Regions from separate parts of the Peribacillus sp. NPDC097675 genome, predicted to be linked through region 3. Evidence: riboswitches for the same ligand, from Rfam matches in the RefSeq annotation. Region 3 holds a riboswitch; each other region holds the start of a gene.

Region 1 (3,257 bases), on a different contig from region 3:
GAAATATGAATTCACCTGATGGATAACGGCAGATATTTCTCCTTTAACGACCTCATACTTTAGAAATTGATCGATGATGATAGACCTTCCAATCGAGGTTATAGAAAAGAAAATATCCATATTTAAATGCTGTTTGACTCGGTTAGCAGAAATTTTTTCTCCTAAATCCTTTAATAACTCATCGAAGTTAGTATCTGTTTCTTTTAGTTGTTTCATCAGTGAATTTAAGATTTTTTCTATGTCTTCTTCAAAATAGTCTATATAACTATCCGGTAAATGTTTCAAGCGCTCTTTCCATTCGGTAAGGATAGTAGTTTTATGAGAAGATAGGAAGTGAAGAGTCATTTCTCGATTCAATACCATTTTGCCCTCCATCGTGTAGGAAAATGAATTTTTTTACTTTATTATGAATTAATTTGAATATAATTCCAAAACTTATATACGTTTTTAATAATACCAGATTAAAAGCTTTCTTTAAATACTCATTTAATGGGGGATATGTGCAGGAGTTTCGCGGTTATTATTAATTGTAGGTAAATAACGTAAAAATAAGGTTTTGTATATTAAAAAAGGTACCGCAAATTATTGACGGGTACCTTTTTTTTGAAATACATATGGTTCAATATGAACGATGACATGTTTAATGCCATGTTCCTTTAGAAGGTTTTCTTCCACCTTCACAGTGATATCGTGACTTTGGATGACGGTCAAAAGCGGATTGACATGAACGGTAGCTTCGACAAGGATTTCATTTCCATGCATTCGAGCTTTAATTTCACTCATGTCTTTCACACCATCCGTTAGCTCGATGGTTTGACCGATTTGTTGTAGATGTTGCTCATCGAACCCATCCGTCAAAGAGAGTGAAGCGGCATGGAAAATGTCCCAAGCGGTTTTACAAATCATCAAACCCACCACCAATGCCGCGACGGCATCTAACCATGAAATTCCGATTGTGCTCCCGATGATACCTATGAAAGCGCCGATACTAACCAAAGCATCCGAACGATTATCCTGTGCAACAGCATGAATGGAAGCACTTTTTGTCTTTTTGCTCAATGCTAAATTGTAGCGATAGATTCCGTACATGAAGATGGCGGAGAATAAAGCGACGTAAGCAGTAAACATATCGGGTACAACTGACGTATCCTGTGAGAAGAAAGATTCAATGGCACTGTATATGACCTGTAGGCCAACCGTGATCATAATGAAGGCAGCAACCAATGAAGCTACGGTTTCAGCTCTCAGATGACCGTATGAATGATTATCATCAGGTGGTCTTTTCGATATTTTTAAACCTACTAATACAGCAACAGAGGCAATGATATCGGTTGTGTTATTTAATCCATCTGCCCAAAGCCCCTTGGAGTCACCAAAATAACCAAATGTTAATTTGAGGGCTGACAAGAATATATATGCGGCAATACTGATATAGGCTCCCTTTTCAGCAGAAATTGAATGTTTATCCATGTCTTTTCCCCCTCGTGCAAAATAGCCTTAATAAAGATATCAAATCTAACCGTAGTGAGTCTATAGAAAAATTGTCGTCTTAATCCATCTAACTTGGTTTATGCCATGTGTATTGAAGGTATGTAAAGAAGTTGGTTATGTGAAAAAATATAACCAATAAAAGGGAAGGTGGAAAAGGATTCTTTGCATTTATTTACTTGTTATTTATAGAAACTAGTAGTATATTCTAACCGAGGATTAAAAATTAAATACTTCCACAAGGGGAGCCAAGTTGGCTGAGAGTGAACGTTTGAGTTCAGACCCTATGAACCTGTTAGTTAGTACTAGCGTAGGGATGTGGTTTTGGATAGCAATACTGGGCATCCATTACCGCCCTGGTGTTGCTTTTTTGTATGCAAAAAAAAGCAACACGGGAACTCATGGGCACTTTTGCACGTGGAGAAGGGTGAGAGATGATGAAGCATAAAACATTATTCATGACCGAGGTTGCCATTTTTTCTGCATTGGCATTACTGCTGGATTTAGTCTCCGGCTTCGTTTTTGCAAGGATTTGGCCGCAGGGGGGATCGATTTCCATTGCCATGGTGCCCATTTTTTTAATGGGCTATCGCTGGGGGATCAAGGGCGGAATGGCAACCGGTTTATTATTGGGACTTTTGCAGTTAGTCACTACGCCGGTCCAAATCATGACACCGCTTCAGGGATTCATAGATTACTTCCTTGCCTTTACCGTCGTAGGAATTTCTGGATTATTCATGAATGGATTCGTGAATAATTATAAAGAGGAAAACCGTTTGAAAGCGAAATTATTTGGAATAGGCGGCATGTTCGTGGGCAGTTTTCTGAGGTTTATCTGTCATTTTACATCAGGTATCGTTTTCTTTGGTAAATATGCGCCAGAAGGACAGCCAGTCGTTCTTTATTCATTAATCTACAATGGGACATATATGCTGATTAGTTTTATCTTATCTGCGGTCGTGATAATGGTGCTTTATTCGGCTGCTTCAAATGTTTTAATCAAAAAAGCCTATTAAGGTAAATGAGAAAAGGGCCGGCTCAAGGATGAGCCGGCCCTTATTGTCATTTTGCAATAAATACCGAGCAAGGTGCATGCTTGGCGATGGAGCTACTTGTGCTTCCAAGGAAAAATCGTTCCAAACCACTCTTGGAACTGTTACCGACAATAATTAGATCGGCATCGGTTCGCTTTGCGTACTCACATATACTATCGGGGGCATTACCTTCCAATATCTCAACTTCCCCTATAATGCCATATTCATTTAGCAGGCTTAGTAAGTTACTTTCGGCGATCCTTGCGTTATTTTCAAAAACGGAGGGAGTATCGTTAGCCCGCATTTGAAGCTGATGCTCCACTTCTGTAACGGGATGCGTTTGTGAGGGATCAACATAAAAGCCTGCAGCCGGAACGAATCCTGGAGCTGATGCACTTTCAATAATGCGGTTGTCCCCCTTTTCATTCAACACTTGAACAATGGTCATTACAGCATCAGGAAATGCTTTTTTTAATGTGGCTCCGTATTCTATTGCCCGATTACTATCTTCATTTCCATCATGCGCGATGACAATTCGTTTCAATTCCTTCATCTGATCATCTCTCCCCATATTATGTCATTACAGGTTATATACCCGTTTTTTCTGGTTTCATCCCTTTTTCAAAGGTATATTGATTATTAAATAGGGTATAGGGTATGAGAAAAGACTAGACTACATAGGATGCATGCACTTTTGTGGAAAAAGGATGAAAGAAAGAATGTTTGTAAGCTGAA
Region 2 (3,257 bases), on a different contig from region 3:
GAGTATGTTGACGGTTGCCTTTTTCCAAGCATCCGGCTCCCTCCTTGCTGGGAAGGATTTGAATGCCTGGTGGCCAGATAGCTTCATGATTGTTTCACAAATCATGATTGGTGCAAGCGTGGGATCGAAGTTCAATAGGGCCATGTTCGTAGGTATGAAAAAAATTCTGGTGGTGTCTTCCTTAAGTACCGTTGCTTTTATATTCATGATGATACTTTGTGCGTATATCGATTCGAGAATGACTGGAATGACCTTTATGACTACCTCATTGGCTTTTGCACCAGGGGGAGTGGCGGAAATGACCGCCACTTCAGTTGCACTTGAATCCGATCCGATGTTTGTCGTTGCTGTTCAGGTGCTCAGGGTGTTAATGGTGTATGTGACATTGCCGCCATTATTTAAATTCTTACACCATCAAGCAAATCAAAAAAATAGACATCCCGACTTATCTGCATAGTGTTTACCCCATCACCAGGCCGCCATCAACAATTAGATTCTGACCGGTCACGGCTCGGCTCCACGGAGAGGCAAAGAATAATACAGCATCGGCTGCCTCTTCTGGGGTGGTCACTTTTTTTAGTGGTGTACTTTCTTCTATGAGGTGGAAGACCTCATCTGAAGTTGCAGAACTTGCGTCGGTTTTCATTAGCAGGCCCCCTGAAACCATATTGACGGTGATTCCGTCTTTACCCAATTCACTCGCCATGTTTCGTGTGAATCCAAGAAGAGCGGCTTTACTGGTATTGTAGTCATGGTAGGCGATGACGGGATTTTGAAATAGATTGGTCCCGATGTTGATAATCCGTCCGAATTTCCCTTCAATCATGTCTTTTCGACCGGCTTGTACGGTAAGTAATGATGCTTTTATGCTTCCCTCGAAATGGGATTGATAATCTTCCCATGAAATGGTCTCGGCTGTTTTAATGTTATCTACATCAAAGCTGAAGTTCACTAAAGCGTTATTTACAATCGTTGTGATGGGTTGACCAAAATGCATTTTCGCCCTTTGAAACATAGCTTTGACTTCCGACTGGTTTCTAACATCAGCGCGAATTGCAATCGCCCTGTTCTGCCCAATTTTTTCAACCACTTGCTGGGCTTTATCTCCACTTTGAAAATAGTTGACCACGACCCGGGCACCCTCCCGACCAAACCCTTGAGCGATGGCGGAACCAAGGCCCCTGCTGCTTCCTGTCACCAATACAATTTGATCACTTATCTTCATAAATAAACCTCTCCCTTACCCCATTTTTTTCATAAAAAAAGCTCACCCGATTAGAGGGGTGACCTTGAATGAGAAAAGTTTCAGTTCAATGCCACTTCCCTCCGCTGGTGCTAGCCAGATCAGGTTCAAAGGGTCAGAGTGTTGCCACTCCTCTCAGCCAAAAAAGGCTCCCCTAGTGCTATATATATGAATTCCTTGAAGTATAGCATAAACGACAAAGGTGCTCTAGGGTTACTATTCTTTCTCATATAATCCATCTTAAGAGGAATAGTATGGATATTAAAAACTGTTACAGTATGGTGCATTTACGATTCATTTACAAAATACTCTTATATTTTTTACATCTCCTTAATGGTAGGTACATGAACAGGATGTATATTGAAATTGAATATTCCAATAAATGAGTAGGGGGCGTTTTTTATGAGACGTACATTCAGTAAAAGAATCTTGCCGGTTGCTATCATTACTGCATTAGCCTTTGGAAGTGTAGCGTGGGGAGGTACAAATGACGATGTTTTGGCAAAAGGAAAGCCTAAGAAAGAGCCTGAAATTAGAAATGTCATTTTCATGATAGGGGATGGAATGGGGGTCTCTTATACTTCCGCTTACCGATATTTGAAAGATAGACCTGCTACGACTGTAGCTGAAAGGACAGCATTTGATAAATATCTAGTGGGTCAGCAGATGACATACCCAGAAGATCCTACACAGAACATCACTGATTCTGCTTCAGCAGCAACGGCGATGTCAGCCGGTGTGAAAACGTATAATGCAGCCATTGCTGTCGACAATGATAAGACAGAAGTCAAAACGGTGTTGGAGGCGGCAAAGGAAAGCGGGAAATCGACTGGCCTTGTTGCAACATCAGAAATCACTCATGCCACTCCGGCATCATTTGGTGCACATGACGAAAACCGAAAGAACATGAATGGCATTGCGGACGATTATTACAAGGATTTAATAAATGGCCAACATAAAATCGACGTTCTTTTAGGTGGAGGTCAATCCAATTTCGTACGGCCCGATGTCGATTTGACAAAAGCATTCAAAAAAGATGGGTATAGTTACGTGACGGATAAAAAACAGCTGGTAAAGGATAAAAACAAACAGGTTTTAGGATTGTTTGCTAAAGAGGGCCTACCCAAAATGATTGACCGCACTTCCGAAACACCATCATTGGAAGATATGACAGACTCGGCGATTCAACGCTTGAATAAGAATAAGGACGGATTCTTCTTGATGGTGGAAGGAAGCCAAATTGATTGGGCTGGCCATGATAATGACATTGTCGGAGCCATGAGTGAAATGGAGGATTTCGAAAAGGCCTACAAAGCAGCGATTGATTTTGCTAAAAAAGATAAGCATACCTTAGTCGTGGCGACGGCTGACCATTCAACGGGAGGATTCTCCATTGGGGCAAAGGGAGTGTATAACTGGTCCGGCGAGCCGATTAAAGCTGCCAAACGGACACCTGACTTTATGGCAGATGCCATCGTAAAGGGAGCAGATGTCGAAAAAACCTTGCAACAGTATATAGATCAACATGAAGTCAAGCTAACGAAAGAGGAAATAGAATCGGTCAAAGATGCTGTCACGAGTAAAAACGTTACGACCATCGACAATGCGATTGAGGCCATTTTTGATAATAGGTCCAATACGGCTTGGACAACCGGGGGACATACGGGGGAAGATGTACCCGTCTATGCATACGGACCATATAAGGAGCGTTTTGCCGGACAGGTCGACAACACCGACCAAGCCACCATCATCTTTGATTTATTAAAATAAATACTGGGAGGGATTCCGTGAACAGACTACTCATAAGTGCCTTTTTATTAACCACATTTTGTGCACTCAACACTCAGCCAGCCTTTGATGAAAAATCAATCGCGACAGAAAAAACAGAGGAAAGTGCCAAAACATTGGTGAAGAAGGAAGTGTATGTTCCAAATCCTCAACTTCCGGATGATCGTGAATTGAAAGAGGTGGGTCAACAAGTTTCCGATGCAAAAGGTGAAATGTCTTTAAAAGA
Region 3 (3,257 bases):
GAGGAAAGGGTGCAGCCAGTTCCATGTGTGTTTTTGGTATGTATGCGTTCGCCCTTGAACCAAGTGAATTCCTGCCCATCATATAAGAGGTCGTTGGGATTTCCTGCTGCATGCCCTCCTTTCAGTAATACCGCTTGCGGTCCCAGTTCAAGAATAGCGGTACATGCCTTATAAAAGTCTTGTTTCGTCCGGATTGAAAACCCGGTAAGGACTTCGGCTTCAGGTATATTGGGTGTAACAAGTGTAGCAAGTGGAAGTAAGTCGGTTCTCAACGATGAAATGGCCCCTTCATCCAGCAGATGGTGCCCGCTTTTGGATATCATGACAGGATCAAGGACGACGGTGGCAGTCTTGAATAACTTAAGTGAATTTGCAACGGTTTCGACGGTCTCCTTAGATCCAAGCATTCCTATTTTTACTGCATCGACATGAATGTCTTCAAAAATGGCCGCAATTTGATCGGTAATCATGGCTGAATCGATAGGTTGGACTGAGCGAACTTCCATGGTGTTTTGCGCCGTGACAGCTGTGATAACAGACATGCCATAAACCCCATGTGCCGAAAAAGTCTTTAAATCAGCTTGAATTCCGGCTCCACCCCCTGAGTCAGATCCCGCGATTGTTAGTGCTGTTTTCATATAATAACCTCCTCATATAATGATTTTTCAAGAGACCTTTCAATAAAAGAAGGGCTAAAAGTGACCCCATTAATGAACTAAGAAGAAAAGCTGGTACAAAACCAAAAAGCGCCGCCTTTTTTCCCAATAATAAGACAGCTATTGGATAACAGGCCAAAGAACCAAGAATGCCGGTCCCCAATATTTCACCTAAGCAGGCGAACCCCATCTTTTTTGTTTTCTGGTAAAGCACCGCGGCCAGGAGGGCACCAATCATGCTTCCCGGAAACGCAAAAATGGAACCAGTACCTGTCATGTTTCTGATAAGGGAAACCAAAAAGGCTTGTGTCACAGCAAAAAACGGTCCCAATATAACGGCTGTGATGACATTAACTACATGCTGAATAGGAAAGATCTTTGCATATCCAACCGGGACAAAAACGAACGAACTAGTTAAGGTAGTGATTGCCGTGAACATGCCAGTCAGCGTCATTTTCCGTAATAATTTGCTCATACTTAACATTCAAAGCGGCCAATCATGTTCGTTGTGAACCATATCCCAAAATAAATATTCATATCGGGAGGTCATTAAAAAGTGTTTCTCTAATTTATTTTGTTCTTTTTCAGGTAAACCTTCAGTCAGCTCATCTAAAAGCTTAGCTAACCATATATGGGATTCGGCGAATTCAGGAGATGAATACGATTCAATCCACTGGGCATAACGATTTGTCGGTAACGCTTTTCCGTTTTGTTCTTTTAATAGCAGACCAATCTCATAATAATCCCAAGCACATGGAAGCAAACAGGCGACAATGTCAGCCAGTGTCCCGTGATGTGCGGCATTTAGCATATAGCCTGTATAGGCAAGGGTAATGGGCGTGGGTTCGGTTTTTTCTAATTCTTCCGAGCTGATTCCGAACTCTTTGCAGTAGTTCCGATGCAAATTCATTTCTACATGGAGAGTCTCATTTAAAATACCTGCAAACTTGGCCATGGTTTCCATATCGTTAGCCTTGATAGCACCTAAAGCGAAAAGTTTGGAATACTCGATAAGATAGATATAATCCTGCTTCAAGTAATAGGCAAATTTACTTTCTGAAAGCGTTCCATCTCCAATTGCCTGAACAAAGGGATGTGTATGATTCCTTTTCCAGATTTCTTTTGCACGATTGTGAAGTCTCTCGCTGAAAGATTCTAATTGGGTATTCGTCATGGTTTTTTCCTCCTTGATTTCATTCACATACTTAGGAAGGCTTAGTGCTTATAAATGAAGAACAGCCGCTTTCAATTAGAAAGCGGCTGTTCTAGGAATGGACGGATCCCTTTACAACCTGCTTTCCTCCGCTGGTATGACCCAGATCAGGTACAAAGGGTTTGATTCTCAGCCTAATGGCTCCCCTAGCAGTCTGCTATTAAATTACATAAAAAACCCGTTCCTGAAAACGGAACGGGGTAGATGGATAAAGTCAAACGTACGAAGACGATATCATCCACTTTCCTCCGCCGGTATGAGCCGGGTCAGGTTCAAAGGGTCCGGAACAACATTCCATCTCAGTCTTTATAAAGACTCCCCTAGTGGTAATTCGTATGTGATTAGTGTCATCATAACAGATAAAAAGGAAAATGCAACCGAAAAGCCCGTTTTCTAAAAGAGTTTAATAGGTGAAAAGTATAAAAAATATTGAATGCAATTGACTTTTGGTTGTTATTGATATAAAATCATGTCGAAATCATTTATATATCATATTCTTATCCAGAGAGGTGGAGGGACTTGGCCCTAAGAAACCTCGGCAACAGGCCCATCGTGGTACTGTGCTTCTTCCAACAAGCGTATGCTTGGGAGATAAGAAGAGACGAACGGACCTCTGTCAACCTCTTCTTGGATTAGAAGGGGTTTTTATTTTTGTTAAATGATGTTTAAGGAAACTGCAAAAAAGGTATATATATTTTGGCTTAAGCGAAGCCTATAAGATTAAGCTTATTCAGAAGTATGAACCTAAGGAAAGGAGCCATTTATATGGCAGAGTTTTTCGAGAAAAAAGAACAGAGGAGAGCATTATTGATAGAAGAACTACTATCTAATGGTGTATATAAAACCTCTGATGAAAAGCATTTATATGATGCTCCATTAAAAGCTCTTGAGGATGAATATAGAATTATTATAGATAGAACAGGTAATGAGTCACCTCCAGAATGTATGACATAGCTAATATGTTACTATCATTAAATTAATAGCTAAAAGAAAAGAAGAAGCATTTGCTGCATGATAGAGCAAGTGCTTCTTCTTTTTATAAACTGACATAATTAGTACATAAATTGGTATGTGTATGGGTAAATTTTCACACATATACCTTGAAAAAACATATTTAAATCATAGAATATGATTGATTTTAACTAGTATTTTGATTATGATGAAAAGTGTAAAATACTTGAAAAAATGGGAAGTGATAATATTGCAGTATTCTCATATAACAGTGGATAAAATAGAAGAAAAGCGAAAAGAAATGATCAAGTTAGCAACGAATTATGGTTTTACAAGCAGACTTGCCGTTCAAGCAAGCCAAGAGTTGGATTCGTTGCTAAACGCTGTGACATCTGTAAAATACTTAGATCATGCACTTCCAAAAAATTAAATTGAAT

What was found. A riboswitch is a leader RNA that binds a small molecule or an ion and turns the genes downstream of it on or off. The one in region 3 is predicted to bind thiamine pyrophosphate.
Region 1: another riboswitch for thiamine pyrophosphate. It lies ahead of thiT (energy-coupled thiamine transporter ThiT); the one in region 3 lies ahead of tenA (thiaminase II).
Region 2: another riboswitch for thiamine pyrophosphate. It lies ahead of ACQKL5_RS11500 (3-oxoacyl-ACP reductase); the one in region 3 lies ahead of tenA (thiaminase II).

What each region holds. Positions count from the first base shown of each region.
Region 1 is NZ_JBNNSK010000011.1:148,867-152,123, forward strand. It holds gene ACQKL5_RS16850 (ATP-binding protein) at 1-375, opposite strand, end outside; gene ACQKL5_RS16855 (cation diffusion facilitator family transporter) at 583-1,470, opposite strand; TPP riboswitch at 1,720-1,822, shown strand; gene thiT (energy-coupled thiamine transporter ThiT) at 1,923-2,504, shown strand; gene ACQKL5_RS16865 (universal stress protein) at 2,551-3,075, opposite strand.
Region 2 is NZ_JBNNSK010000007.1:37,345-40,601, reverse strand. It holds gene ACQKL5_RS11505 (AbrB family transcriptional regulator) at 1-457, shown strand, start outside; gene ACQKL5_RS11500 (3-oxoacyl-ACP reductase) at 461-1,225, opposite strand; TPP riboswitch at 1,305-1,409, opposite strand; gene ACQKL5_RS11495 (alkaline phosphatase) at 1,646-3,013, shown strand; gene ACQKL5_RS11490 (DUF4352 domain-containing protein) at 3,031-3,257, shown strand, end outside.
Region 3 is NZ_JBNNSK010000003.1:210,057-213,313, forward strand. It holds gene thiD (bifunctional hydroxymethylpyrimidine kinase/phosphomethylpyrimidine kinase) at 1-638, opposite strand, end outside; gene thiW (energy coupling factor transporter S component ThiW) at 607-1,131, opposite strand; gene tenA (thiaminase II) at 1,141-1,830, opposite strand; TPP riboswitch at 1,937-2,027, opposite strand; TPP riboswitch at 2,096-2,201, opposite strand; SAM riboswitch class I at 2,364-2,467, shown strand; gene ACQKL5_RS06490 (Fur-regulated basic protein FbpA) at 2,635-2,823, shown strand; gene ACQKL5_RS06495 (aspartyl-phosphate phosphatase Spo0E family protein) at 3,071-3,250, shown strand.